Regions from separate parts of the Marinobacter sp. Arc7-DN-1 genome, predicted to be linked through region 3. Evidence: predicted binding sites of a transcription regulator. Region 3 holds the regulator's gene; each other region holds the start of a gene.

What was found. The regulator FliA, encoded in region 3, starts transcription of late flagellar genes. The targets are predictions, from matches to a motif close to CTAAAGTTTNNNNNNNNNNNGCCGNTAA.
Region 1: the regulator FliA is predicted to act here: its motif matches at 2,652-2,679, upstream of D0851_RS19380 (methyl-accepting chemotaxis protein).
Region 2: the regulator FliA is predicted to act here: its motif matches at 7,015-7,042, upstream of D0851_RS14195 (methyl-accepting chemotaxis protein).

The regions. Positions count from the first base shown of each region.
Region 1 is NZ_CP031848.1:4,137,661-4,147,396, forward strand. It holds gene D0851_RS19360 (DNA topoisomerase 3) at 1-508, opposite strand, end outside; gene D0851_RS19365 (BolA family protein) at 784-1,137, shown strand; gene D0851_RS19370 (L-threonylcarbamoyladenylate synthase) at 1,137-1,760, shown strand; gene D0851_RS19375 (hypothetical protein) at 1,789-2,454, opposite strand; gene D0851_RS19380 (methyl-accepting chemotaxis protein) at 2,739-4,376, shown strand; gene D0851_RS19385 (spermidine synthase) at 4,380-5,054, opposite strand; gene D0851_RS19390 (hypothetical protein) at 5,269-5,817, opposite strand; gene D0851_RS19395 (MbcA/ParS/Xre antitoxin family protein) at 6,366-6,770, shown strand; gene D0851_RS19400 (RES family NAD+ phosphorylase) at 6,770-7,459, shown strand; gene D0851_RS19405 (hypothetical protein) at 7,785-8,372, shown strand; partial or broken gene D0851_RS19410 (ISNCY family transposase) at 8,460-8,600, opposite strand; gene D0851_RS19415 (hypothetical protein) at 8,668-9,366, opposite strand; gene D0851_RS19420 (HupE/UreJ family protein) at 9,382-9,736, opposite strand, start outside.
Region 2 is NZ_CP031848.1:3,016,948-3,026,683, reverse strand. It holds gene dctP (TRAP transporter substrate-binding protein DctP) at 1-619, shown strand, start outside; gene D0851_RS14220 (TRAP transporter small permease) at 729-1,322, shown strand; gene D0851_RS14215 (TRAP transporter large permease) at 1,363-2,646, shown strand; gene D0851_RS14210 (universal stress protein) at 2,682-3,125, shown strand; partial or broken gene D0851_RS20865 (thiol-disulfide oxidoreductase DCC family protein) at 3,219-3,554, opposite strand; partial or broken gene D0851_RS20860 (antibiotic biosynthesis monooxygenase family protein) at 3,594-3,899, opposite strand; gene D0851_RS14200 (TRAP transporter substrate-binding protein) at 3,987-5,057, opposite strand; gene D0851_RS14195 (methyl-accepting chemotaxis protein) at 5,181-6,857, opposite strand; gene D0851_RS14190 (CHAD domain-containing protein) at 7,081-8,433, shown strand; gene D0851_RS14185 (DUF2235 domain-containing protein) at 8,507-9,520, opposite strand; gene D0851_RS14180 (DUF3565 domain-containing protein) at 9,570-9,736, opposite strand, start outside.
Region 3 is NZ_CP031848.1:1,021,352-1,031,087, reverse strand. It holds gene flhA (flagellar biosynthesis protein FlhA) at 1-1,450, shown strand, start outside; gene flhF (flagellar biosynthesis protein FlhF) at 1,511-2,803, shown strand; gene D0851_RS04775 (MinD/ParA family protein) at 2,891-3,703, shown strand; gene D0851_RS04770 (RNA polymerase sigma factor FliA) at 3,736-4,479, shown strand; gene cheY (chemotaxis response regulator CheY) at 4,642-5,025, shown strand; gene D0851_RS04760 (protein phosphatase CheZ) at 5,046-5,831, shown strand; gene D0851_RS04755 (chemotaxis protein CheA) at 5,848-7,962, shown strand; gene D0851_RS04750 (protein-glutamate methylesterase/protein-glutamine glutaminase) at 8,005-9,174, shown strand; gene D0851_RS04745 (flagellar motor protein) at 9,174-9,736, shown strand, end outside.

The DNA of each region.
Region 1 (9,736 bases), 1.2 Mb from region 3:
GCCAGTCGGCCCGTTGCCGGGCCAGCGCCGAATGGGACAGGCGCCGGAATTCGCGGTTGTCTTTCGGGCTCTGGAGGGCTTTGGCCACGGCTGCCGGGGTCAAATCGTTGATCAGGATCCGCTTTACCGGTGCGCGGGCGCCAAAATAGCGGATAACTTCGTCTACCAGAAGCTGGCCTTCGCGGTCCGGGTCGCCGGCATGGGTGATGGTTTCGGCCTGGCGGATCAGGGATTCGAGGACATTGAGCTGTTGCCGCACGCTGTCCTTGGGCATGACTTGCCATTTTTCGGGAAACATGGGCAGGTCTTCCTGGCGCCATTTTTTCCAGGCCGGGTTGTAGCGGGCCGGTTCCGCCGGTTCCAGGAGGTGGCCGATGCACCAGCTGACAGTGGCAGCCTGTTCGCCCTGGCCACAGCGAATCCAGCCCTGGCCTTTCTGGTGCGGGCCGGGGAGGGCGGCGGCGATGGCGCGGCCCAGGCTTGGTTTTTCGGCGATGTACAGGTGCATGGGGTCTGGTGTTTTGGAAACGGGATGGGAATGTGGCGCTTTGGCTTTGAGCTGTCAAGGTTCGGGCGGTGCCTGATATGTGTAGTAGACTGGTGGGCATGGGGGAGGCGGCTGTGGAAGTAGCTTTCCCAAAAGACGCCGTGAACCCTTCCATGGGGGCTTGGTGTTGCCATCCATGGCAACACACACTTTTGGGAAAGCTATCTCCATACCCGCGTCGGGTCACATGCAATTCGCCCCCTTAACCTCGGGTTGAGCAGTAGGAGTCCTAAAACATGAAAATTCAAAACGCAATTGAAACCAAACTGAACGAGGCGTTCGATGCGCGCTTTCTTCAGGTGGAGAACGAGAGCCACAAGCACAGTGTGCCGCCGAATTCTGAAACTCATTTCAAGGTGACGCTGGTGTCACCGGAGTTTGAGGGGCAGATGAGGGTGCGGCGGCATCAGGCGATTTATAAGGTGCTGGCCGAGGAACTGGAGGGGGAGGTGCATGCGTTGGCGCTGCATCTGTATTCTCCAGAGGAGTGGGAGGCGTCCGGGCAGGTGGCGCCGGAGTCTCCGAATTGTATGGGCGGGTCCAAGAAGGGTCCGGCGATGGCGGCACGATCCGCTCAGGGAGAGGGTTAATGAGTCAGTTTTTCCAGATCCATCCGGAGACGCCGCAGAAGCGTCTGATTAACCAGGCGGTGGATATCCTTCGCCGCGGGGGGGTGATTGTGTACCCCACGGATTCCGCCTATGCCATTGGTTGCCACCTCGGTGACAAGCAGGCGGCGGACCGGATCAAGCGGATTCGCAGGCTGGATGACAAGCACAATTTCACGCTGGTGTGCCGGGATCTTTCCGATATTGGCGTGTATGCCAAGGTAGACAACACCCAGTACCGGTTGCTGAAGAATTTCACGCCGGGGCCCTACACCTTCATTCTGGATGCCACCAGTGAGGTGCCGCGCCGGTTGCTTCATCCCAAGCGGCGGACTGTCGGTGTGCGGGTGCCGGACAATGCCATTGTTCAGGAGTTGCTGGGTGAGCTCGGTGAGCCGATTATGAGCAGCACGCTGATCCTGCCCGGTGAGACAGAGCCGATGACCGATCCCTACGACATCCGGGATACCCTGGAGCATGAGCTGGATCTGATTATTGACGGCGGGTTCTGCGGCATGGAGGCAACCACGGTGGTGGACTTCACCGGCGAAGCGCCGGTGGTGACCCGGGTTGGCAAAGGGGATCCGGCGCCTTTCGAAGTTTGATTACCCGGATGGGGCGCTGTCGGCCATCCTATGCCCGGGCGTTCAGGTTGAAAGCGTACGCCCGAGTATTGCCCGCCGCTTCTATCTGCCCGGCGCCCACCGAGCGCCGCAGGGTATCGTACCGGTGAACCAGGTCCTGAAGGCCGTTGAACTGCTGGTTTTCACTGATCAGTGTGTCCAGTAGCGGGTTGTTGACCCCGTAGGCCTGGTTCAGCTTGAGCGCGTTGTCCATGAAATCAAGCGTCGGTTCGTTGACGCTCAGGCGATTGAACGCTTCCTTGAAGTTTTTGTTCACGTTCAGGTCTTTTTCAATCAGTGCCCGGGTTTTGTCTGCAATTTTTCCTTCCACGGCAACGCTGCCGTTTTCATATTTGCTTACGTTGAGCGCGGTTGCCGGGTGCAGGTTGTATTCGGCAAGTTTATGCCGAAGTGTCTCCCGCACGAAGGCAAGATCCTGCCCCACGGTTTGTTTGTAGTCGGCCATGGCGAGCCGGCGGGCCTTCAGGCGGCCGAGGTCGGTCTGACTGTTGTCCGAGGGTGTGAAGCGGTCATCACCGGCGGTCGGCTCGGCTTCTACGGTTTTTGTTTGGGCCTTGGCCGCTGCGGTTTCCGGGCCTGTGGCCGGTGTCTGGCGCTTTTCCATGGCCTGCTGGAACTGGGTGCTTGCCCGGATCAGTGAAGTCAGTAGGGACATGGATGGTTTTCCTCCTTCGGCTTGCCCGAGAGCGGTTGCCGAACAGTCAGTGCTTGAGATTTCTGGTACTTACCACTGGTTCCTGCAGCTTTCAGGCCAACTCCACCGAACTTTCCCCGGTTTGCTTTTTCCATGCAGGGAGTGTCATTGACCTCTCCCCGATCTGACCCAAGTCAGGAAAAAAATGACACATATCTATAAAGTCCGGCGACAGTTGGCCGTTATTTTATCCAGTCAAACCAATTTTCAAGCCGCCCGCAGAGCGGTTCCTGAGTCGGGTTATCATGAAAAAACACTACTCCATTCGATTCCTGTTACTCGTTGCCCTGGCGACGGCTTTCTCGCTGGTACTTGTGTTTACCGTGCTCTATAGCGCGAATTCACAGCGTGCCCATGTTGAAGAGTTCAGCCACAAGTATGTCGACGGGCTGGCCAAGTCCTATTTCGACGGGCTGAACACCATGATGATCACCGGCACCATTGGCAACCGGGATGTGCTTCGGGAAAAGGTGAAGGCCCCCGAGGATGTTCTGGATGTGCGGGTGATTCGAAGTGATCTGCTGAACCGGGTCTTTGGTACCGGCAAGGAGTCCGAACAGAAACGGGAGCCCCTGGACAGGAAAGCGCTGTCCGGCGAGCGGGTGGAGGCTTATTCCAAAAATGAGGAGGGCCGGGTCTACACCCTGATTGAGCCGGTGATTGCCCGGGAGAACTATCAGGGCGTTAACTGCCTGGGTTGCCACCAGGCCAGGGAAGGGGACGTACTTGGCGCTATCCGGGTGGATTATTCCCTGGCGGGAAGCGATGCCCGTTTGCACCAACAGCTGCTCACCAGTGGTGGCATCCAGGTGGCCATATTCGTCGCCGTGTTTTTCCTGACGGCAGCGGCCTTGGGCCGGCTGGTGTTTTCCCGTCTGCGCCGGCTCCACGACAGGATGGACGAGATCTCCCGCAATTCCGACCTGACCATTGAGCTGGAAGTAACCCGTAATGACGAAATTGGCTCTGTCTCCCGCGCGTTTAACCGGATGATGGCGAAGATCAGGGAGAGCATGAACACCGTGATGGACAACGCCGAGCAAGTGGAGCAGGCGGCCCGCAGTATTGCTGGCAAGGCGGACACCACCGAGCGCGAGGTGCTGGCCCAGCGGGACAACACCGACCAGGTGGCCAGCGCCACCACGGAAATGGCGGCTTCCGCCGTGCAGGTCCGGGAAAACGCCATTCACACCACCCGTAAATCGGCGGACACAGCAGAATCCGCCACTAAGGGTGAGAGCCTCGCCCGCAACGCGGTGGAAGGCATCGGGGCGCTGAACAGCGAAGTACAGAGCGGCGCACAACGCATCGAACAGCTGGATCAGCGCACTAGTCAGATGTCGGATATGCTGGAGGTAATCTCCAACATTGCCGACCAGACCAACCTGCTGGCGCTGAACGCCGCCATTGAGGCCGCGCGGGCCGGTGAGCAGGGCCGTGGCTTCTCGGTGGTCGCCGATGAAGTGCGCGCACTTGCCTCACGCACCCAGGATTCCACCGAGGAAATCCGTAACACCATCAATGGGCTTAAGGGCGAAGTGGTGGACTGCGTGGCCACCATGCGACACGCCTCGGAGATGGCGGAACAGCAGGTATCCGCGATTCTCAAGGTGGAATCCGAGCTACAGGCCATTGCGGCGGCGGTGCGCCAGATTACCGATCTCAACCAGGAAATGGAAAGCGCTGCCAATGAGCAGAGCGAGGTTGCCGAATCCATCAATCACAACGTAATCGAAATCAGCCGTTCGGCGGAGCAGACCTCCGGCGACGCCAAGGAGACGGCCCGCATTGCGGGAGACTTGCTCTCCATGGCGGAAAACCTGCGAAAAACCATCGAGCAGTTCCGGCTTAACCAGGGCGGTCGCCATAAACCGGCGCGTTAACAGTTACCACGCCAGCCAGATAACGTGACGAGCGCCCTTGCCAGGGCGCAAAGCCCGCACCGTAACCGGCTCCACGGAAAACCCGGCGCGGCGCAGCCTCTCGGTAAATGCGTGCTCCGGGCCGGCGGACCAGTAAGCCAGGATGCCCTCGGGGCGCAGGGATTTCTGGGCCGCGGCAATACCATCCGGGGAGTAAATCCAGTTGTTCTCCTTGCGGGTCATCCCTTCCGGGCCGTTGTCGACATCCAGCAGGATGGCATCCCATTCGCCATCGCTGCTTCTAAGCAATTCCGCCACATCACCAACATGAACGCTGGCCCTGGGATCGTTCAACGGGTTCCTGGCAGCAGCGCCCAGCGGCCCCCGGTTCCACACTTCAACTTCGGGAACCAGTTCAGCCACCGTTACCTGCGCATCCTCGCCCAGTGCTGACAGCGCTGCGGCCAGAGTAAACCCCATTCCCAGCCCGCCAATCAGTACCCGGGGGGAGGGTTGATCTGCAATCCGCTCGCATGCCAGCGTGGCGAGCGCATCTTCCGAGCCGTGTATCCGGCTGTTCATCAACTCACCGGTAGTGCCGGCAATCTTGATAGAGAACTCATCGTTGCGCTGAAGCAGGCGTAATCGGGTTCCCTTGCCGGGAATGATTGCGGTGCCGATTTCGGTGAAGCGGGCCATTTGGGGTTCCGTTTGGTGGGTCGGACTCGCATCTTAACTTAGAGAATCCAAAAAAACGGAATACAACGATGAACATTCTTACGATTTATCGGATGATCCAGGGCAAAAGGACTATCTGGCGAAACACTGATGGACAGAAAACTTTAATCAGCCAGCGATGCGACGACGAAGTAGGTTTCAGGACTTCCTCTACTTCGTCAGCGCTCGCTGTGGATTAGAAGTTGTAACCCAGACCCACCGTATAAGCCCAGGCTCCGTCGTCCTGGAAGGCATCCGATGCGTCGTTGGTGTCGCTGAAGAAGAACTGGTATTCGGCTCGGGCGAGGAAATAGGTCTTCGTCCGCACGTAGTACTTTATTCCCGTTTCCAGGCCGGCGAAGGCGCTGTCCTTGACGCCATCGCCGTAGATCCCGCCGAGACTGCCGCCGACAAAGGGGCGCGCGCGATCAGCGAGAAACTGATAGTTGAAGTAACCACGGGTTGAGCCGTTCCAGAAATCATCCTTGACACTTTCTCCTTCGATGCTGGCGTAATTGATGCTTTGCCGGGCACCGGCAACCATGTTATCCCGCAAATACCAGCCCAGATCGCCGGTCACGCCGAAGCTGCCGCTGTTGAAATCCCGGTCGTTACTGCCTGTTCCGGAGAGGGAGAATTCGCGGTCGCCTTCATTCGGGCCGAACTCTGGGGATTGTGCGGATGCTGCCATAGGCAGGGTACCCAGAAAACAGAGCGTGATTGCCGCAGTGTAGACTCTGATCATGAGAAGCTCCTTACTTGCATTTTTCAGATTGCATTTCCGAAATGCGCTATTACGTGCTCGGCCCGGACCCGTTACGCAGCAGATGCCAAGGCAGTCAGCGGACGCCAGCACAGGCTCTCAGGATCAGTGTTTGACCGCTCGTCTGTCTGTTCGCAAGCACACACAGGAGGCTGAAAAGGGGATTTAAGGAGGGAGGAGAGTCGATACTTCTGGTCGGCTTAATCACACGAACTGTGTTGACGACATCCAGTGTTGATGCGGCAAGCGGATTGGTTTATGCCCGGCGTGCCTACACCGGAAAGTTTCCCCGGAAACGCCCGACAGGGGATTATTTATGGCATCAAAGAAGTAAGTCAACGTTACCGTGTTTGCTCCAAGAGCATTTGGCGATGGTTCGAGAAGGTCGCTTTCCGAAGCCGGTCCTGCTGTCCCCAAGAACCGCGCGGTGGCGTGAAGAGGGCCCCACTGAATTCTGTCCCTTAATAGACTTTATGAGATTAGAAGTCTAATATGAGACTGTTGATGCGCATAAAGCGGGGGTTAGTATGATGAGTGCGATTGCAGAGAAAAAATCACTCGCTGAAGCCCGTCGCATGGGTGTCAGTGGCCTAAAAACTGCGTTCAACATTCTCGATAAATGGGGATGTAGTGCCGAACAGATGCAGGCTATTCTGAGGCTCCCGAAGGCAACCTTTTACAAGTACCGGAACGATCCCGAGAGCGCCCGTCTGGACCGGGATCAGGTCACGCGCATCAGCTACCTGCTGAACATGCATCAGGCCCTGCGGATTGTGTTTGAAAATCCGGAGAACGTGTATGGATTCATGCGAAAGAGGAACCACAACCCCTTTTTCCATGGTAGGGCTCCGCTGGAGGTGATCGAAAGCGGAGATTTTGCAGCGCTATACGAGACGTTCAGGCGCATTGACGCCCTGCGTGGTGGTCTCTGGTGATGGGGTTGAACCTCCCGGTCATAACGGTTCCGAAAACAAAGGGCTTTCGCCTGGTCAACTCCAAGCTTCCTCCCATTGATATATTCAACGATGTGGCCGATCCCGATGAGTTTCAGGATCTTTTCGACCTGCAGGCCATGACAAACCCTCGCCTCAAGCAGGAAGTCGGTGACCTCAATTACATCGACCTGGAGGAAATTCCCTGGGGCATTCCCGGTTGTCCCTATGCTGCGTCGCCCTTTACCCATGTTTCCCCGGACGGAAGTCGGTTCAGTAACGGCGAGTACGGGATGTTGTATATCGGCGACACCATGGAGACAGCGCTCGCTGAGGTTGAATATCACCAGGGCCGATACCTGGCGAATATCGAGGACCTGAAATTCGACCGAATGATCTTCCGTGGCCTCGCCTGCACGTTTACCGGGGGCGTAATTCATGATGCCACCGCGTTGGCGGCGACCCACGGGATATACCAACCTGACGACTATTCCGCGTCTCGTGTGTTGGGTGCGCACCTTCGTGCTGGCGATTCTGAGGGAATCCAGTACTGGTCAGTGCGAAATTCCGGTGCCACTTGCTGGGGGTTATTTACACCAAGACACGTTCATTCGGTTGTACAGGCTGCGCATTTCGAATTCATCGTGTGTGGCGGGGAGATCGTAGACAGAAATAAAGTTCTCGGTATATGAGTTTTTCCAAAAACGCTAAAAAATTAACCTAAGCCCGGCCTCCAGTTACAGAGATACGGGGGGCACTCTGGACTAAGTGTATGTGGCGGGATGGAGCGGCATCTTAGCCTGCCCGCACCAATTACGGGTACCGGGCCGATGCTCGCCGGCATTTATTCTCTGGGGGGCTCATGCGGGCAGGCTTCACGTGGAATGGGTGGCAACCTTCAGCGGTTTACGCGGTGTCTTGGCAGTTTTCATACAAGGCTCACGTTTTCGCTCGCCATAAACCGGTAACGTTTGCGGGTTGTGAAAACCAGATCAAACGTTGTCAGGGAAGAATTCCATGATCACTCATCTCAAACCCGAATTTCGAAAGGCTTGGTTGCTTGCTGTTTTACTTTTGCTTGGCTCACTGCTCGCCGGATGTATGCCGGGTACAATTGAAACTGCCGCAGGCACCGCTTTCATCTGGGATCAGAAACAGGACTACAAACACAAGGGTGAAGTAGACCGTGCTGTCGACAGGTATGTGAGAGACCACGCCGAATCGCCTTGCAAGTATGGGGAGGACCGGGTGATGACCTCGGCGGTCGAAATTCTTAAAAAATACAGGCTTACAGGCCTGAAAGAGGTTTACAAAAGGCTTGAGGGCATCTATGAAGACGAGAGTCAGCCGGATAACGTTCGGGCTGGTGCTCTATATAACATGGCGGTTTTGCAATCACGCAGGCATGCACCCAAAAAAATACTGGCCCGGGAGTTCTTCAAGCGGCTTTACATCGAGTTTCCCAACGAGTACCGCTGTATTTTTAAAGCAACGGAATGGCGGGATTCCATGATTGAACAACAGTTACTGCTGCCGGGCGAAACCGTGGAGTCGTTTCTGCGTGAGGCCGCGGAAGATATCGAGAAAAGAAAAGGAGTGCAGTGACCGGTTGCGGCCCTGTGAGAAGAAGGCCTGCTCGCCAGTGCCCATCCAGAAACACGCGTTTTCAACCAGTTTGGCTCATCCCTGGATGTCGGTTTTGCTTTTTGCCAGCAGCCGACTGATCACATGCACGCCATCATTCAGCAACTGGCTGTCACTGGGCTGAGCAGTAGGGCTGGCCACCACGGTACTGTCGATGCGCAGCTTATCCAGAGAAGCCACCCCCGTGTCCCGCGGGCGTCCAATCTGGGCAAGGCAAAGAACTGGCGTCCTGCCAGCCCTCTGCAGGCTGTCTCTATTACAGCATTTTTTTCAGCTGTCCGTAATCTCCGCCGGTACGGAGCACCAGGGTGATGTCGTTGTCATTCCGGTTTCTGAAGAACCAGCCATGGTTGCCGGTAAAAGCGGCTTCCAGTTTGCCTTCGTCTTCCGGCACGCCCCGGCCTTTCTCGTATGAAATTGACTGGCCGCCCCCATCGCCATGGGTGTCGTAGTTGATGGGGCCACCCTCGGATGCCCAAGAGAACCGAGCCACGGCACTTTCTTCCATGGTGAGCTTGAACTCAGTACCTTCGCCAGGCGTGAGAACCACGCGCACTTCATCCTGCCACTGCGGTTCCGCAGGTACTGCTTCTGATGCTGTTTGCGCTTCGAGGGGCGCAGTTTCTGGCTCCAGGTTCGAGGCTGCGTCCTGGGTGGGTTCTTTAGCTACAGGTTGTGCTACTTCTGCTGCTGCCTGCTGATTGCCTGAGGATTGAACGGCAACCATCTGGGCGGCCTCGTCAGTGGCGGCCTCTTCGGCGAGCTGTTCCTTGATCTCGCCCATCTCGGTCAATCCCAGCAGTTGGCCCGCTCCGGTCGGGTCCAGGGCGTACTCGGCGGGCATGACCACAGTAACCAGCAGAACCAGTGCCACAATGGCAGCGATGATGGTTGATCGAATCAGTTTGGCGGCGCTGGGCAATTCTTCACGGCTTGGTGTATCGGTGTTGTACATACTGAATCTCCAGAATTAGGCTGCAAAATAACCGGTGAGCTGATAGCCAAAGAGCAGGAAACCTGCGCTCATCATGGCCACGTTGGCGGTGTAGGCGTGGCGGAAAAAGCCGTCGGTTTTACGCCAGAAGCTGATGCCGATCAGGATCATGGCCAGGGCGATGAGTTGTCCGATTTCCACGCCCACGTTGAAGGCGAGGAGGTTCGGGATTAGCCCATCCGGCGAGATGTCGTATTCGATGATCTTGGTGGACAGGCCGAAACCATGGAAGAACCCGAAAATCAGCGTGGCCGCCTTGGTATTGGGCTGGAAGCCAAACCAACGCTGATAGGCACCGATGTTGTCCAGTGCCTTGTAGACGATGGACAGA
Region 2 (9,736 bases), 2.0 Mb from region 3:
CGCGGACAAAGGTCTCGAGCTCCTGAAGATGTACCCGGAAGGGGAAATGGTTGTGACCGTCGATGAGCCGGTCACCAAGCCTGCTGACTTCAACAACAAGAAGATCCGGGTTATGACCAACCCGCTTCTTTCCGAGACCTATTCCGCCTTCGGTGCAACCCCGACCCCGCTGCCCTGGGGTGAAGTATACGGCGCCCTGCAGACCAACATGATCCAGGGCCAGGAAAATCCGATCTTCTGGATCGAGTCCGGCGGCCTGTATGAAGTGTCCCCGAATCTGGTCTTCACGAGCCACGGCTGGTTCACCACCGCCATGATGGCCAACCAGGATTTCTACAACCGCTTGTCTGATGCGGACAAGAAACTGGTTCAGGACGCGGCGGATTACGCCTTTGAAGAAATTATCGTGCACATCGACGGCCTCGCGGACGAAGCCCTGGCCAAGATCAGGAAGGCCAGCGATAATGTCACGGTCACCCGCCTGAACGAAGAACAGATTGAAGCCTTCAAGGCCCGTGCGCCGCAGGTTGAAAAGAAGTTCATCGAGATGACCGGTGAGAGCGGTAAAGAACTGCTGAACCAGTTCAAGGAAGACCTTAAAGAAGTTCAGAACGACTGAACCTGCAACGAACCATTCCCGCCGGCCCTCGCCAGCGGGAAGCGGATTAAACCCCGCCCCGCCGGGGAGGTCCTACCGGCCGGGAGCGACATGTTCTGGAGCAGACCCCATGTCCGAGAATTCCCCGGATCTTGAAGACGACACCGGCACCTACGAGTCCGGCCTGCCCGGGTTTCTGGGCACTATTGATGTTTTCATCAGCAAGCTGGAAGCCGTCATGCTCGCGGCAGGGGTGCTCTTGATGGCGCTGAACACCTGCGCCAACGTGATATCACGGTTCCTCCTGCAGCAAAGCATGTTCTTCACCGGTGAAGTCAACCGCATACTGATCATTCTGATTACCTTTGCCGGGATCGGTTATGCCGCCCGGCACGGTCGACACATCCGCATGTCGGCCATATTCGACGCGCTTCCGGTGATGGGGCGCAAGGTGCTGATGATCATCATTGCCCTGTTCACCTCCGCGGTAATGTTCTTTCTGGCTTACTACTCCTATGAATACATCGTGACACTCGCAGGGCGTGGCCGGATCTTACCAGCACTGGGTTTCGATGTGTGGATAATTTACGTGTGGGCACCCATCGGGTTCACCATCACCGGTATCCAGTATCTGTTAACGGCCATCAAGAATTTCCGCAGCCCGGATGTTTTCCTGTCGACCAGTGTAAGAGATGGCTACGCAGACACCGAGTCGGAAGTGTGAATCCCCAATCCGCCAGTAACCCGTAAGGAAGGACTCGCTCATGGCGACCACTCTGATGCTTATCATGCTCGTGCTGCTGCTCCTCGGCTTCCCGATGATGATCCCCCTGCTCGTCGCCGCGATCATCGGTTTCATAATGAGTTTCGGCGGCCTCAGCCAGATGGAAACCCTGATCCAGCAGATGATGGGTGGTATCCGGCCCGCTTCGCTCATTGCGGTTCCCATGTTTATTCTCGCTGCGGATATCATGACCCGGGGCCAGTCGGCAGACCGTCTGATTCACATGGTCATGTCCTTTATCGGCCACATCAAGGGCGGTCTGGCCATCAGCACCGCGACCTCGTGCACCTTGTTTGGCGCGGTGTCCGGCTCAACCCAGGCCACCGTGGTCGCTGTCGGCTCCCCACTGCGTCCCAAGCTGTTGAAAGCGGGCTACTCCGACTCCTTCACACTGGCACTGATTATCAACTCCAGTGACATTGCCTTCCTGATCCCGCCGAGCATCGGCATGATTATCTATGGTGTGGTCGCGGAAACGTCCATCGCCGAGCTGTTCATCGCGGGTATCGGCCCGGGCCTGCTTATTCTCGCCATGTTTTCCATCTACTGCCTGATTTATGCCCATGCGAACAAGCTGCCGACGGAAGACAAGGCCGGCTGGAAAGAGCGGGCAGTGGCCACACGGGACGCGCTCTGGCCACTGGGTTTTCCGGTCATTATCGTTGGTGGTATCTACGGTGGCATCTTCAGCCCCACTGAGGCGGCTGCTGTATGTGTGCTCTATGCGCTGATTCTGGAATTCATCATCTTCCGCTCACTGAAGAGCGCAGATATCTGGAAGATTGCCAAATCCACCGGCCTGATTACGGCGGTGGTCTTTATTCTGGTAGCCGCAGGCACCGCTTTCTCCTGGATCATCTCGTTCGCCCAGATCCCGCAAGCCATCCTTGAAGCCGTCGGCGTCAATAACGCCGGACCGGTTGGTGTGCTGATCGCCATCAGCATCTCGTTCTTTATTGCCTGTATGTTTGTTGACCCGATTGTGGTAATCCTGGTATTGACCCCCATCTTCGCGCCGGCCATCCAGTCCACCGGCCTGGACCCTGTGCTTGTTGGGGTACTAATTACCCTGCAAGTGGCCATTGGCTCGGCCACGCCGCCGTTCGGTGTTGACATCTTCACCGCCATCGCGATTTTCAAGCGTCCCTACTGGGAGGTGATCCGGGGTACGCCACCGTTCATTGTCATACTCTTCGCGGCCGCTGCGCTGATCATCACCTTTCCGCAAATCGCTCTGTTCCTTCGTGACCTGGCTTATCGCTAGGCCGGGCTACAGGAAACCCACAGGGAGACACACTCATGTTCAAACGGATTCTGGTAGCGGTGGACGGGTCGAAAACGTCTTTGAAAGCGCTCAACAAGGCCATAGATCTTCAGAAGCTCATTCCCGAGGCCGAAATCTACATCCTCTGCGTGTACAAGCACCACAGCCTGTTCGAGGCCTCGCTCTCACGTGGGCGGCCTGCGGGCATGGACATTCCGGACAAGGCGCTGTCAGACTTCGCCAGGGATGTGGTCAATGACGCCAAGGAATTGGCCAGGGAGCAGGGTGCCACCAAAGTTCGTGGGTTTGTGAAGGCGGGTCGCCCTTCAAAGGTGATCACCCGATTCGCCCACGATAAGGAAGCCGACCTGATTGTCGTGGGCGCCCAGGGTACCAACAGTGACAAGGATGGTATGTTCCTGGGCAGTGTGTCGCACCGTGTTGCATCCCATGCCAAGTGCCCGGTTCTGATCGTCTGAGAGATCAAACAGGGGCATCAGGAAGGCGAACCGGCGTTTCCTGGCGGGCAGCCCTGATTATGGAGCACTGCCCGGAAAATCCGTAGGCCGGTATCAGGGCATCCGGCCGGTGCGCTCAAGACGCCTTGTGACCATGCGATGATAGAGCCGGCGCAGTAGCGGTCGAACCAACGGCAGACTGATCAGCCAGGCCAGGGGTTTGAGTATTGGCGCCCGGGACATTAACAGAACATAGGCGTCCAGCTCACTGTGGATACCACCGTACTGGTCCTCCACATGCAGTTCCTGAAGCGCCGTTTTCGGATCGATGCCTTTGGCCTTCAGTTCCTCATCCCGCCCGGTAATGTCGACCCATTCCACCTGATCCGCGGCACGGCCCGCCAGGCGTTCATACCGGCGCCGGTCTCGCCGGCAACCGGGGCAGGCGCCGTCATAGAAAACGCGGATGGTGTTGCCTGATTCTGTCACGGGGGGCATCACAACCCATTCCGGGTCCTCGAACTCACCAATGGGCCTGATCTCCACAAACGGCGCTGCGCTGCGAATGATGGCTGCCACGTCCGGATCATGTTGCTTCTCCATGACGTCCCGCTGTTTTTTGCTTTCCCAGGATGCAATCGCAATCAGGGTATTGGGGGCGCCGATCTTGCGGTGCAGCTCAGTGCCCCGGGCACCCGGTGCCTGCTGGATGATTTTACTGGCCCGGACCCAGGCGTCCGCGTATTCCTCAGCGGTGTGACCTTCCCGGACATGCACTTCGAAAATGAACTTCATAGGACCTCCCGGCTTCGTGGCTTTTCCTGACTCAGGAGATTCTCCACCGAAAACCAAGGCCGGGAGGCCCCCAGCAGCCTGTCAGACTCAGTCTTCAGCGACGCTGTTCAGGTATGCCTTGTCTGAAATATTGGTCCACTGGCGCACCTGCTTGAGATAGCCGCGCTGTGACTCAATGATTTCCCTGGCCAGCTCATCCTTCTCGGCGGCCTCCGCCAGCAGCCGGTTCGTTGTACGGCGCAGGGCCTCGATGACTTCCGGTGGGAACACCTTGTGGGTGACATCAGGGTAGTTTTCCTTCATGCGATCCCAGGCCACACCGCTTTCATGGGTGCTCTGGATATACATGTCGTAAGCCGCAGTGCGCATGGCGACTCTCAGGATCTCCTGAAGATCTTTCGGCAGCTTGTTCCAGGTTTTCTGGTTAATCAGGAACTGAACTTCCGCACCCGGCTCCTGCCAGCCGGAGTAGTAGTACTTGGCGATCTGGTGGAAGCCCATCTGGAAATCCAGAGCCGGGCCAACCCACTCCACCGCATCAATGGTACCGCGCTCCAGGGCGCTGTAGAGCTCGCCCGGGGGAATATTGGTCACCGCAACGCCGAGCTCAGACATCACCTCGCCGGCAAAGCCCGGAGTGCGCATCTTGATACCCTTCAGGTCCTCCAGGGAGTTGATCTCCTTGCGGAACCAGCCCCCCATCTGGTTACCGGTGTTGCCGCCCGGGAACGACAACAGTCCATAGGGCTCATAGACTTTCTGCATGAGTTCCATGCCGCCACCATAATAGAACCAAGCGTACATTTCAGGTGCAATCAGCCCGAACGGGATGGTGGTGAAGTACATGGCATTGGGGATCGTGCCCTTGTAGTAATAGGACGCGGTATGCCCCATGTCGTACTGGCCGTTACGCACCAGATCAAAAATTCCGAACGGCGCCTTGTGCTTGTTGGACGGATCAATGCGGATTTCCAGTCGGCCAGCCGACATGGCCTCTGCCATATCCGCCATATTCTGAACGGTCTCCCCCAGAATCGGAGAATTGGGGCCCCAGGTTTGCGCAAGGCGCAAAGTGAAGTTTTCCTCGGCAACCGAGGACATGCTGAAGACGGTGGCTGCAGCAGCGACGGCCGCAAGCAGTGTTTTCCGGATTGTCATTGTGTTGGCTTCCGTTATTGTTGGCATGAAAACAGGTATCTCTGTTACGCCTCCATCATAGCTTGCTCACGGTGTTCCGCCAATCAGCGAAGCCGCCAGTCAGCGAAATACCGGGAACAGATATCAGACCTTGAACTGCCCTACCAGCTCACGAAGGCTCTCGCCCAGGCGCGCCAGTTCGTGGCTGGCTTCGTTGGTCTGGGTCACACCGGTATCGCTGCGCTGTGCGGCATCCACAATCCGGACCACGTTCTGGTTGATCTCTTCCGCGACCTGGCTCTGCTGCTCAGCCGCCGTGGCAATCTGGGTAACCTGATCGTGGATCTGGCCGACAGAGGTCTCGATCGTTTTCAGGGCGTCGGTTGCGTGATTGATCCGCTCGACCGTTTCGGTCGAGTGTTTCCGTGATGTGTTCATGCGTTCAACGGATGCCTTGGATTCCGTAACGAAACCATCAATCATCTCGCGAATCTGATCGGCGGATTCGGCACTACGCCTGGCAAGCTGGCGTACTTCGTCGGCGACCACAGAGAACCCACGGCCATGCTCACCGGCTCGGGCTGCCTCGATAGCGGCGTTCAGGGCCAGCAGGTTGGTCTGCTCGGTCACCGCGTGAATAACGTCCAGAACCTGCTGGATATCGTCAGATTTTTCAGCCAGCGCATCAATAATCTTCGCGGTATCCTGAATCTCTTCCGACAGCTGGTTTACCGCACCCTGGGCACTACTGATGGTTTCACCGCCTTCCCGGGCCATACGGTCCGCATCTGACGCAGCACTCTCGACCTCGTTGGCATTGCCGGAGATCTGCTGAATCGTGGCCGCCATTTCATTAATGGCGGAAGCGATCTGATCTGTCTCCGAGCCCTGCTCCTGCACCGATGCCCGGGTTTCATTCGCGACACGGCTCAGCTCTTCCGCGGCCGAGGCCACCTGATCGGTCGTAGCCCCCACTTCCCGCATGGTGTTCTGGATCTTGACCACAAAGGCATTGAACCGTCGGCCCAGCTCGGCCAGTTCATCTTTGCCCTCATCCGGCAGGCGCTGGCGAAGATCACCTTCACCGTCGGCGATTTCCTGCATCATGTTACTGACACGTTTCAGCGGCGTGGTTACGCTCCGGCCAACAAAGATCCCGATCACCAGCGCGATCACGACAACAATCGCGGTGACCAGCAGGATGAATCCGAGGGTCGCCGACATACCCCTTTCCATCTCCTGCCGCGCGGCTGCCAGCTCCCGTTCGATATCGGTGATGTACACGCCGGCACCGATCATCCAGTCCCAGTCCGGGATGACGGTGGAATAGGACAGCTTGGGCTCTTCGTTACCGGAGGCGGGGTTCATCCATTCATAACCGTAAAAGCCATCGCTCTCGGCGGCATCGAAGAGGTCACCCACCAGGCGTTTCAGCGTCGCGTTGTTGGTTGGCCCCTCTTTGGACGGATCCGGTGCATAAGCCAGGTTGTAGACATCGCGGGTGTAGGCGAACACATAGTTGGTTTCATCGAAACGGATTGAGCGCAGGCGCGCTGCAGCCGCCTCTTTTGCTTGCTCTTCGCTCAGGGACGGATCGTTCTTGGCCTCCAGAACCACCGCTTTGGCGGCATCGATCAGGCTCTGAAGGCCGGCCTTCCGGGCTTGCAGAAGGCTGGCCTCAAGGCGTTTGATTTCCTCTTCCGCGTTTACCTGAATCTGGCTTGCGGTAATCCAGGCCAGGGTGGCGGCCGTAATCAGTACCGGCACCAGTACAGCTGCCAGCAAACGCGTTCGTATTGTCAGGTGACTCAGAAATTTCATCGTGCCCGCTCCCAGGGAATTGTTCTTGTGGCGAATTATCCACAGACCCTTCAGCCAGATCTGTTCCGGTTTGTTAAGACAGGTTTCAGGAACTCATGGCGCGGCCCCCATTTCCATGACTAAACTGTTATTCGCAAATTATTTTCAGGTAATTAAGCTATCGGCAGTAACCTGATTATCTTGAGGAATTCCTAGACTAAAGAACCACTTCGAAGGTAGGCCCATGAAGCACCTGTTTCTTGTACGCCATGCCAAATCCAGCTGGGCCGATGAAGGGCTGGGCGACCGGGATCGTCCGCTCAATGCCCGGGGGGAAAGCCAGCTCGCGCCACTGGCAAAAGCGCTGCAATCTGCAGGCGCCTTCGGCGGCGGCATAGTCAGCAGCGATGCCGCGCGGGCCCAGGCCACCCTGGACGGTGTGTTGCCCGACAATGTCCCGCCAGGACGACGCCACGCCCTCAGTGAACTCTACACCTTCGACTACCGGCGCCTGCTCTGCTGGCTGCAACACCGGGATGACCAATCCCGGGTTATGCTCATAGGCCATAATCCCGCCTTACTCGAACTGGCCCAGTGGCTGCTGAAGCGACCGCCGGAGCAGTTACCGACCGCCAGCTTTATTCACATCCGGCTGCCGATCAAACACTGGCACCAGCTTGACCGGGGTAAGGGCAAACTTGTGGCCCTGCTGACGCCGCCGGACTTCAGCTACGCCCACTTCTCACGAAAGCAGAAAAAGAAAGCCAATACCGATGGTGACGACCCGGCCAGAGACATCCCCGCCGCACTCCACCATCAGTTAAAACGCCTGAGGCAACTGGAACAGGGTGTCATTCTGGGCCTGGATGACGAGTTCCTGCACCAGTACCGCATTGCCATTCGCCGCAGCCGGGCCATCGCCGAATCGGTGCTGGAAGTGAATGGCGACAAGACACTGGCGAAGGGCGTGAAAACCCTGAAGCGCCACGCCAAGGCCACCGGGCCACTAAGGGATCTGCATGTCTTTCTGCAGGATCTGCCGGAGCTATGCGGCGACAACCGCGAAATGCAGGTGGCCTTACAGGTCTGGTTTGAGAGCGAAGCCGCCAGCAAACACAGCAAACTGGTGAAGCGCCTGGGCAGCAAACGCTACCACGACAGCATGGACCACTGGCAAAACCTGATCGATTCCCGGAAGTTTCACAAACTGGCCGGAACACTCAGCCCCAAAGACATCCGAAAGGCTGTGGAGCGTCGTACCAAAGATTTCAACAGGCATACCGTTGAGCTGATGCACACCTCGCCGGATGAGGATATCCACCGTTTGCGCAAGCAGCTCAAACGCATCCGATACCTGATGGAGCTGGATGCAAAAACCTGGAAAAGCAACCTGAAAACCCTGAAAGCCCGGCAGCAGCTCTATGGCCGCTTCCAGGACCTGCATGTGCAGATTGAGATGCTGGAACATTTCCGGAAGGCGGCACCGGCGGTTTTCCCTGCGGCGCTCACGGGCATCATGCAAACCCTGGAAGATCGTAAGGCGGACGCCCGAAAACAGATTCTGGCCCTTGGCGGACTCGATGCAGCCCCGTTATGACAGCACCAGGTTTCTCAGCCGCGAAACTCTGCTCACGCGCCTGCGCCTGCGCCATAGGTAATAACAAGGCAGCCTAGCCGGCAAACCCTATCTGCTTCAGATTTGGCGGCCGGTAATCCGGATCCAACCGCCAGCGCTCGGCCACGGACGGGTGAATGGCGGTCTCGACATTGTCCGGTTTCAGGTTGCGAACCAGAGGCGTTGAAAACCGGAAAATATGGCGCCGTGAGTTGTGCAGCCTGGCCCTGGCGCTGGGATTGATACCGGCGGGCAGGTGCTCCTCAATATCCAGGCCGGCGCTCCTGGCCTGCTGCACCATCCATTCCAGGGCGCTGTCGGAAGCCAGCAGCCCCTGATCGTCTGCCGGGTAACCACCGCCGATATCACTGTGGGAACCGGCAAACCACACCTGTTTCAGATCCAGCTTGTCCCGGGGCTCCCAGAGCGTAGGTTCGAAATCCTCCCGGCGCTCATCAATGGCCAGTGCATGGCGGGCAATACGCACATTACTTCCCAGCTTGGTGTCGTAAAACTCGTCCTTGCGATCAAACAGCCCCATCAGTGAGAAGGGCACACCCAGGGCACCCACCGTATCCCAGGCGCCCACAAAGCGGATCTCCCGGGACTCATGGCTGTGGGCATTCCGGAACTCGACGGATTTGGCGCCGGCCGGCTTCCAGGCATCGCCGGTTTTCTTGTAATGATCAAACGCCTGCTGGATCAGCCGGGCATCGGGCCGTTTGAGAATGCCGCAGTTGTTGATCAGGCCGCAGAGGGAGCGCACGGTGTAGGCTCCGCGGCTGAAACCGAACAGATAGAGGTCGGTGCCGGGCGTGAAGTTCTGAACGATGTAGCGGTAGGCATCCATGATGTTCTTGTGAATGCCCTGCCCGGTAATGCCGCCAATCACCGCGTTATGGTACGAACCAATGCCCCAGTCATAAAACACATGCTGGGGCTGGCCATCGGCCGCCAGGGGGCGAATGGCTCTGGCCATTCTCAGCACATTGGTGGGAACGTCTTTCTGAAGATCTTCTTCCGGGCGGTTCCATGTGCCATCGGCACAGACAACAAGGCGCTTAACCATGGCAGACTCCTTTGCCAGCAATATGATCAGATTCTGATCATATTATAGCTCAGGGCCGGTCATCCGGCGGCGCGTCTTCATCACATTTCCGGCAGTCCAGTTCAAACCCCTGCATGGACTCCCGGCCTTCTGCCGTTGTCACCCACGGGCGGTTCACCCAGGGCGGTGTATGGCGCACATGTTGATTGTGGCCACACGCCAGCTGGGCGACCCAGT
Region 3 (9,736 bases):
TGATGGTCTGGTGGCGCAGATCCCGTCGCTGCTGCTGTCTACCTCCGCCGCCATCATGGTTACCCGGGTTACTTCCAGCCAGGACATGGGCGGGCAGATTTTGCAGCAGATGTTCAGCGCGCCCAAGGCACTCTCAATTGCCGCAGCCATCCTGATCATTCTTGGCCTGATTCCCGGTATGCCCCATGTGGCCTTCCTGGGGCTGGGTACCCTGGCCGGCGGTGCCGCCTGGTATATCTGGAAACATCAGCGCCAGACGATAGAAGAAGAGGGCGTATTCCCGGGACGGAGTGGGGCCGGGGGCGCGCCTCGACCGGCTGGCCGCGATCTTCCGCCGGGCGGTGACGCCGGCTCCGACCAGGGTCGTCAACTGCCGGCGCCGGGCGAAACCAAAGAGTTGGGCTGGGACGATGTGGCCACTGTGGACATCGTGGGCCTGGAGGTGGGGTATCGGCTTATTCCGCTGGTGGACAAGTCCCAGGGTGGCCAACTGCTCAGCCGCATCAAGGGCGTGCGAAAAAAGCTGTCCCAGGATCTGGGCTTTCTGATGCCTTCGGTTCACATTCGCGACAATCTCGATCTGATGCCCAACGTCTACCGCATCACGCTGATGGGTGTGACCATCGCCGAGGCTGAGATTCACCCCGACCGGGAGTTGGCTATCGATCCGGGTCAGGTATTCGGAAAAATTGAAGGCATTGAGGGCAAGGACCCGGCCTTCGGCCTGGATGCCAGCTGGATCGAACCGGACCGCAAGGATCAGGCCCAGACTCTCGGCTATACGGTTGTGGACGCCAGCACGGTCGTGGCTACTCACCTGAATCAGGTGCTGCAGAAGCACGCCCATGAATTGTTGGGCCACGAGGAAGTTCAGCAGTGGCTGGACCAGTTGGAGAAGATTTCACCGAAACTCGCCGAGGAGCTGGTACCGACCACCGTTTCCATCAGTCTGCTTCTCAAGGTGCTGCAAAACCTGCTCCGGGAAGAAGTGCCGATCCGGGACATGCGCTCCATTGCCGAGGCTATCGTCAATGTCCATCCGAAGAGCCAGGATCCAAAGTTGCTGACTACCGTTGCCCGTCAGTCGTTGCGGCGGATGATCGTGCAGAGCATCTGCGGCAATGAGGCGGAGATACCGGTGATTACCCTGGATCCGGATCTGGAACAGTTATTGCTAAAATCTTTTCAGCAGAGTCAACAATCCGGCGGACAGGAAGACATTGGCCTGGTCCTGGAGCCGAATATGGTTGAAAAGCTCCAGCGCTCCCTTCAGGAGAGCGTCCAGCGGCAGGAAATGCTGGGTAAGCCAGCCATTTTGCTGGTTTCCGGGCCCCTGCGGCCGGTACTGGCGAAATTCGCCAGCTACGGGGTAGAGCGTTTGCATGTGCTCTCGTACCAGGAAATACCGGATAACAAACAGATCACGATCGTGGCGTCCGTTGGCCAGTAACGGCGCGGATGACAGAGCGGACGGCGCCGGCACGGCGTTGCCGGTGGAGGAAGAGGCATCATGAAAGTAAAACGGTTTTTTGCCAGGACCATGGCAGAGGCGCTGAAACAGGTCAGTGAACAGATGGGGCCAGACGCCGTAATTCTTTCAAACCGCCGGGTAGACGGCGGCGTCGAAATAGTGACGGCGCTGGACTACGACGAAAACATGGCGCGTCAGCGATTGGGTGACCAGGCGCAGGAAGCCACTAACGGCTCCCGCCTGGCTGAAATGCAGGCGGACCAGCACCGTCGTCTTGAGGACGAACTCGGCCGGTCCCGGGATCGAATCCGAGAGGTCCGGGAAAAGCGGGCCGCCCAGGGGGGCGGTTATGCCGGTACGTCGTTCCCGGCGGTTCAGGAGGTGGTGGGTTCCGGATTTGATGATCAGGATCCGGCTCCGGTCCGGTCCGGGGAGGCCTATTCCGATGAACTGGCACAGATGCGTGCGGAGATCCGTTCCCTGAAGGACCTGATGCAGGGCGGTAAGCCTGAGCCTGAGGTGCCGGCAGCCAATGCGGTTCAGCAGAGACTGGCCGAGCGGCTTCAGGAGTTCGGTCTCGGTAGCGATCTGGCGGGGTCAATTTCTCGCCGCCACAAGGCCGGGCGACTGGAGGATGGCTGGAAGCAATCCCTCAAAATGCTGTGCACCGGCGTACGGACTTCCCGCATAGAATGGCTGGATCAGGGCGGGGTCTTTGCCCTGGTGGGGCCCACCGGTTCCGGAAAAACCACCACCATCGGCAAGCTGGCGGCGCGGTATGTGCTCAGGCATGGTGCCGATTCCGTGGCCCTGGTTACCACTGACCGCTACCGGGTGGCGGCCCACGAGCAGTTGTTTGTCTTCGGTCGCATCCTGAATGTTCCGGTGCGAGTCGTCGACGAGAGCCACGGTCTGGATGATATTCTGGACGAGCTGTCAGACCGTCATCTGGTACTGATCGACACTGCCGGGCTGACCAGTGCGGACAAAGGCTATCAGGAACAGCTGGCCGAACTGGCGCGCAGCCATCACAATGTCAAGACGCATCTGGTGGTCTCGGCCACCAGTCAGCCGCGCATCATGAAATCCGTCTGGCATTGCTATAAGATGGCAAATCTTGCGGGCTGCGTGATGACCAAGATCGACGAGGCCCTGACACTTGGCGAGTCTCTCGGCTTTGTGATGGAAACCGGTTTGCCGGTGGCCTACTACACTGACGGGCAAAAGATTCCCGAAGACCTGCACCACGCGGAAGCGGTTCCGCTGGTGCGGCTGGCCGTGGACCGGCTTAAAACTCTCCAGAAACAGCAGGCGGTCGCAGAAGGAGCCTGAGAGAGCGGGCGCTGAGAGCGGACAGACTGACAGCGAGCGTCCGAAAAGACAGCACCCGGCTAAACGTGGCGAGAGACAAAAAACAGTATGAGCAAAGCACAACCGGTACAGGTGATTGCAGTTTCCGGCGGAAAAGGTGGAGTCGGCAAGAGTAACGTGTCGGTTAACCTCGGGATTGCCCTGGCACAGAAAGGCCGGAGAGTCGTGCTTCTTGATGCCGACCTCGGGCTGGCCAATATCGATGTACTGCTCGGTATTACCGCCAACCGGAACCTTCAGGATGTGCTGGCGGGCGACTGTGACCTCAAGGACGTTCTGGTCGATGGCCCCGGTGGCATCAAGATTGTACCGGCGTCCTCCGGTACCCAGCGAATGACCCAGCTCAGCCCCATGGAGCATGCCGGGCTGATCAACGCGTTCAGCGAACTCGGTGACCAGATCGATGTGCTGATCGTAGACACCGCCGCGGGCATTTCCGAATCAGTGGTGAGCTTTCTGAGAGCCTCCCAGGAGCTGCTCCTGGTGGTGTGCGACGAGCCCACCTCCATCACCGACTGCTACGCCCTGATCAAACTCATGAACCGTGATTACGGCACCAACCGTTTCCGCATTCTTGCCAATCAGGTGAGAAATGAGCAGGAAGGCCGGCACCTGTTTGAAAAACTGACCCGGGTCACCGAGCGCTTCCTGGATGTGGCACTACAATATGTCGGCATGGTGCCTTACGATGAAGCCGTGAAAAAAGCGGTTCAGCGGCAGCGGGCAGTGCTGGATGTCTATCCCAGGGCGAAAGCTTCCCTGGCGATCAAGGCGCTGGCGGAAAAAGTTGATAACTGGCCGCTGCCTTCCTCTCCCCGTGGGCATCTGGAATTCTTTGTGGAGCGGCTCGTCGAAGTCTGAATCGGATCCAGTCAAACAAAAAAACCGGATACATGACATTGGCGAAAAACCTCGGAATCTATAACCAGTCAGGCGCGCAGAAGCCTTCCCAGCTCGTTGAGGAGCACGCGCCTCTGGTAAAGAAAATTGCCCTTCATCTGATGGCCCGGCTACCAGCCTCTGTGCAGCTTGACGACCTGATGCAGGCCGGAATGATCGGCCTGCTCGAGGCGGCTCAACGCTACAGCGCCACCAGGGGCGCAACCTTCGAGACCTACGCAGGCATCCGGATTCGCGGTGCCATGGTGGATGAGATCCGCAAGGGCGACTGGGTTCCCCGTTCTGTGCACCGTAATACCCGCCGCATTTCCCAGGCCATCAAGGCCGTTGAAGATCGTCTCGGCCGGGAAGCCCAGGATCTGGAAGTGGCTGAAGAACTGGGCATGGGGCTGGCCGAGTACCATTCCTACCTCTCCGACTCCAACAGCGGCCGACTTTTTAGTCTCGATGAGCTCAATGAATCCGGCGAGCTGCCGATAGAACAGACAGAGCCACGGGATAATCCGCTCGAAGGACTCTCGTCCGACGCGTTCCGCCGCAGTCTTGCTGAGGCTATAGAGGAACTGCCGGAGCGGGAAAAACTGGTGCTGAGCCTGTATTACCAGGACGAGCTGAACCTCAAGGAAATCGGCGCGGTGCTCGGCGTCAGTGAAAGCCGGGTCAGCCAGATTCACAGCCAGGCGGCCTTGCGCCTTCGCGGACGGTTATCGGACTGGCGCCAGGATACGGGCAACTGATCACCGCCTTTGTGTGTCTGCAGCGGAGCAGTCTGTAGTTTTTGGTAACCGATGCTTTACAACCGAAGCAAAGATCAGACAATAAGCGGTTAAAACAGCGGCCTGCTAGACTTCGAGCCGAAAGGTCAAACGAATTCCGGGTGTTACTAACTGGAGGTCCCATTGGACAAGAACATGAAAATTCTCATTGTGGATGACTTTTCCACAATGCGACGGATCATCAAGAACCTGCTGCGCGATCTTGGCTTCACCAATACCGATGAAGCCGATGACGGCAACACGGCGCTGCCGATGCTCAAAAGCGGAAAATATGATTTTCTGGTAACCGACTGGAATATGCCGGGCATGTCCGGTTTCGATCTGCTCAAGGCCGTCAGGGCTGACGAGAACCTGAAAACCCTGCCGGTGCTGATGGTGACCGCGGAGGCCAAGCGGGACCAGATCGTTGCCGCTGCCCAGGCGGGTGTGAATGGCTATGTTGTCAAGCCGTTCACTGCTGCGGTGCTCAAGGAAAAGATTGAGAAAATCTTTGAAAGAATCCAGTAACCAGAGGTCGGATGGCTCTCATGAGCGATAGCAAAAAGAACCATCGGGGCCTCGAACCAGAGGTGACGGAAAAGCTCCAGCGTCAGGCAACCGAACTAGCTGAAAGCGTCAATGCCGGCGAATATGCCAAAGCCATGACCCTGATCAATGAACTCAGCGAAGTCAGGGATCAGAGTCTGTACCGCGAGGTCGGGCGACTGACCCGAAGCCTGCACGAAGCGATCCGGAACTTTCAGATAGATCCCCGTAACGCTGAACAACAGGAAGCGCTGTCAAAAATGACAGATGCCTCTGACCGTCTCGAATACGTGGTGCATATGACCGGTGAAGCGGCCAACCGGACCATGGATCTGGTCGAGGCAACCATGCCGGTAGCCAACGCACTGAGAGACGAGGCGGCAGCCTTGCGGGACGAGTGGCAACGTTTGCGCCGCAGGGAGATGCAGCCGGCAGAATTTCGCCAGTTGTATGGCCGGATCGACAAGTTCTTCGCTGGCATGGCCACGGACGCGGACACCATGTACAACAATCTCTCGGAAATACTGCTGGCCCAGGATTTCCAGGATCTCACCGGGCAGGTCATCCAGAAAGTCACCACGCTGGTGAAAGAGGTTGAGGAACAGATGCTCAGTCTGGTGGTGATGGCCAGTCATGTTGATCAGCTGACGGGCACCGTGCACCAGATTGATGACCAGGAAGAATCTGCGGAAAAGGGCGTCGGGCCCCAGATCAAGGCCGATGAGCGTGAAGATGTAGTCTCGGGACAGGACGATGTGGATGACCTGTTGTCCAGTCTCGGTTTCTGAATAGAGAGGGTAACGCATGGCGTTTGATGCTGATGACGAGATTTTGCAGGACTTTCTGGTAGAGGCCGGCGAAATACTCGAAAAGCTGTCAGAGCAGTTGGTAGACCTTGAGCAACATCCTGATGACAGTGATCTGCTCAACGCCATCTTCCGTGGTTTCCACACTGTCAAGGGTGGGGCAGGCTTCCTGCAGCTTGATGCTTTGGTCAATTGCTGCCATTCCGCCGAGAACGTGTTCGATATCCTGCGCAATCACAAGCGCAAGGTGGATTCAGAGCTGATGGATGTGGTTCTGGAAGCCCTCGATAACGTCAACGCGATGTTTGAGCAGGTCCGGAACCACGAAGAACTGACGCCCGCCCCCGACGAATTGATTGCAGCGCTCGACGCTCTGGCACGGCCGGAGGTCGAAAGTGTTGCCCCGGCCACCACCCCACAGCAGGAACAAACGACGGAAGACGACCCGACGGAAGACGGGGGCGACATCACCGACGACGAATTCGAGAAGTTGCTGGATGCATTGCATGACGAGCCATCCGGCGCCCCCCCATCGCCGTCCAGCCCCGACGCTGGAGCCGGCAAGAACGAGAGTTCCGGTGATGACGAGATCAGCGATGATGAGTTTGAGGCGCTTCTGGACCAGTTGCATGGCAAAGGTCAGTTTGCCGGTGCGCCTGCCAGGGATGAGACTCCCGGCAAGGAAGACGAAAAACCGTCCCCGAAGACTGAAACCGGCGGCAGCGATGACCTGATCACAGACGATGAATTCGAGAAGCTGCTGGACGATCTCCACGGCAAGGGCGGAAGCCCGACCGTCGGCGGCCAGCCGGCTTCGCCGCAAAAACCGGAGAAGCCGAAAGCCGAGCCACCCAAGGCGGAAAAACCGAAGGAAGAACCGAAATCCGCTGACAGACCGGGCACCAAAGGCGGTGCGGCACCGGCCATGCCATCCAGGGAGCATGCCCCGGCCGCAGAAACCACCGTGCGCGTCGACACCAAACGCCTGGATGACATCATGAACATGGTGGGCGAGCTGGTGCTGGTTCGGAACCGTTTACAGCGCCTCGGTGCGGCAAGCGAAGACGAACACATGCACAAGGCGGTCTCGAACCTGGATGTGGTAACGACCGATCTTCAGTCTGCCGTGATGCAGACCCGCATGCAGCCGATCAAGAAAGTGTTCGGGCGTTTCCCGCGGGTGGTCCGGGATCTTGCCAGAAGCCTCAAGAAAGAGGTGAATCTGGTGATGCATGGCGAGGAAACCGACCTCGACAAGAACCTGGTGGAGGCACTTTCCGACCCACTGGTGCACCTGGTCCGCAACTCCGTCGATCACGGTATTGAGGCGCCGGATGTCCGGGAAAAGGCCGGCAAGCCGCGCCAGGGCACGGTCACGCTGTCGGCAGAACAGGAAGGCGATCACATCCTGCTGTTCATCGAGGATGATGGGGCCGGTATGGATCCCGAAGTGTTGCGTCGCAAGGCGGTGGAAAAGGGGATTTACGACCAGGATGCAGCTGATCGCCTGACCAATACCGAGTGCTACAACCTGATCTTTGCCGCGGGCTTTTCGACCAAGGATCAGATTTCGGATGTCTCCGGCCGTGGGGTCGGCATGGATGTGGTCAAGACCAAGATTGGCCAGCTCAATGGCCAACTGAGCATTGAGTCGGAGTTGGGTAAAGGGTCGCGAATTGTTATCAAGGTTCCGTTGACGCTCGCGATCATGCCCACCCTGATGATCATGCTCGGCGACCAGTCCTTTGCCTTGCCGCTGGTGAACGTGGTCGAGATTTTCCATCTGGATCTTACCAAAACCAACGTTGTCGACGGCCGGGAATGCATCGTGGTTCGGGAAAAAGTGTTCCCGCTGTTCCACATCAAACGCTGGCTGGTGCGTGACAACGGATCCCGGGAAGCGCCGGAGAATGCCCACGTGGTGATCGTCGCCATGGGCACCAAACAGGTAGGCTTTGTGGTCGACCAGCTGGTCGGGCAGGAAGAGGTGGTGATCAAACCGCTGGGTCGTGCACTCCAGGGTACTCCGGGTATGGCCGGCGCCACGATCACCGGTGATGGTCGAATCGCGCTGATTATTGATGTTCCCAGCCTGCTGCAACACTACGGTTAAGTCGTGACCGGCAGGTGACAATGGAATGGGTAGGAGAAGTGGATGACAGTTTCTGTCCTGGTCGTTGACGATTCAGGGTTTTTTCGAAAACGGCTGACGGAAATCCTGACCAGCTCCGGCCAGATCAAGGTCGTCGGCGCTGCCACCAACGGCCGGGAAGGCGTGGAGCTTGCCGAGAGGCTGCGTCCGGATGTGATAACCATGGATTACGAAATGCCGGTTATGGACGGTATTTCTGCCGTGCGCGAAATCATGCGCAAGCATCCGGTGCCTGTTCTTATGTTTTCCTCGCTCACCTACGAAGGTGCGCGGGTGACCCTGGATGCCCTGGAAGCCGGCGCTGTTGACTTTCTGCCGAAGAATTTCGAGGAAATTGCCAGGGATAACAGTCAACTCCAGAAAATCCTGATCGACCGGGTTCTGGATGTCGCCCGCAGCCGACCTGGCGCCCGTCCGGCTGCTCCGTCCCGGCCCGAAGTGCCATCTCCTGCGGCGCGGGCGCCCGTTGATGCGGCACCGGTTCGCTCCAGGCCTGAACCAACCCTGCGTCCGCGCCACGGCATTCAGGAGCGGGCCCCGGGTGTGGGAGCCACAGGCGAGGCTGAAGTCCCGAGGCGTCATGCCCGCCGGGGCCCCGCCAAACATTACGCGGTGGTCGGCATTGGTACGTCAACGGGCGGGCCGGTGGCGCTGCAGCGGGTACTGACCGCCTTGCCTGCTTCGTTCCCGGCGCCACTGGTGCTGGTCCAGCATATGCCGGCCAGTTTTACGCCGGCGTTTGCCGAGCGGCTGAACAAACTCTGCCGCATAGAGGTTCGGCAAGCAGAAGATGGCGATGTCCTTCGCCCGGGGCTTGCCTTACTGGCGCCCGGCGGTAAACAGATGATGATTGAGAACCGGGGCGGGCAGGCCCGGGTCCGGATCCTGCCAGGTGACGAGCGGCTCAATTACAAGCCTTGCGTAGACGTGACCTTTGGTTCACTGGCCCGGAGTTTCCCGGGCAAGACCCTGGGCGTGATCCTCACCGGCATGGGGTCTGACGGCAAGGAGGGCTGCCGGATGATGAAGCAGAGTGGGTCGGATATCTGGTCCCAGGACGAAAAATCGTCGGTCATTTACGGAATGCCCATGGCCGTTGCCAGGGCAGGATTGACCGATGAAGTTCTGTCACTGGACGAAATCGGGCCGCGGCTGGTGGAAGGTGTCAGCTGATGGATATCCTCAGCCTTCTCGGGGTTGTTCTCGCATTTGCCGCCATACTGGGCGGCAACCTGTTGGAAGGCGGGGCGCTGGGCTCGCTCTTTAATGGCCCCGCGGCGGTGATTGTTGTTGGTGGCACATTCGCCGCGACGATTCTCCAGACCTCGTGGCCCATGCTCAAAAGAGCCTTTACTCAGGTGCGCTGGGTTTTTGTTCCGCCGTTCATCAACATGGAAGATGGCTTGGGGAAAGTCATTGACTGGAGCGTGAAGGCTCGCAAGCAGGGGCTTCTTGGCCTTGAGGGGTTGGCTGAGAGAGAGCCGGAACCGTTTGCCAGGAAAGGGCTGCAGCTGCTGGTGGACGGTGCGGAAACGGAAACCATCCGGGGTGTTATGGAGGTGGATCTGGAATCCCGTGAACAGCGGGATCTCGAGTCCGCCAAGGTGTTTGAGGCCATGGGCGGCTATTCCCCGACCATCGGGATTATCGGTGCGGTCATGGGTCTGATCCAGGTGATGACCAACCTGGAAGATCCTCAGTCACTCGGTAGCGGTATTGCCACGGCCTTTGTTGC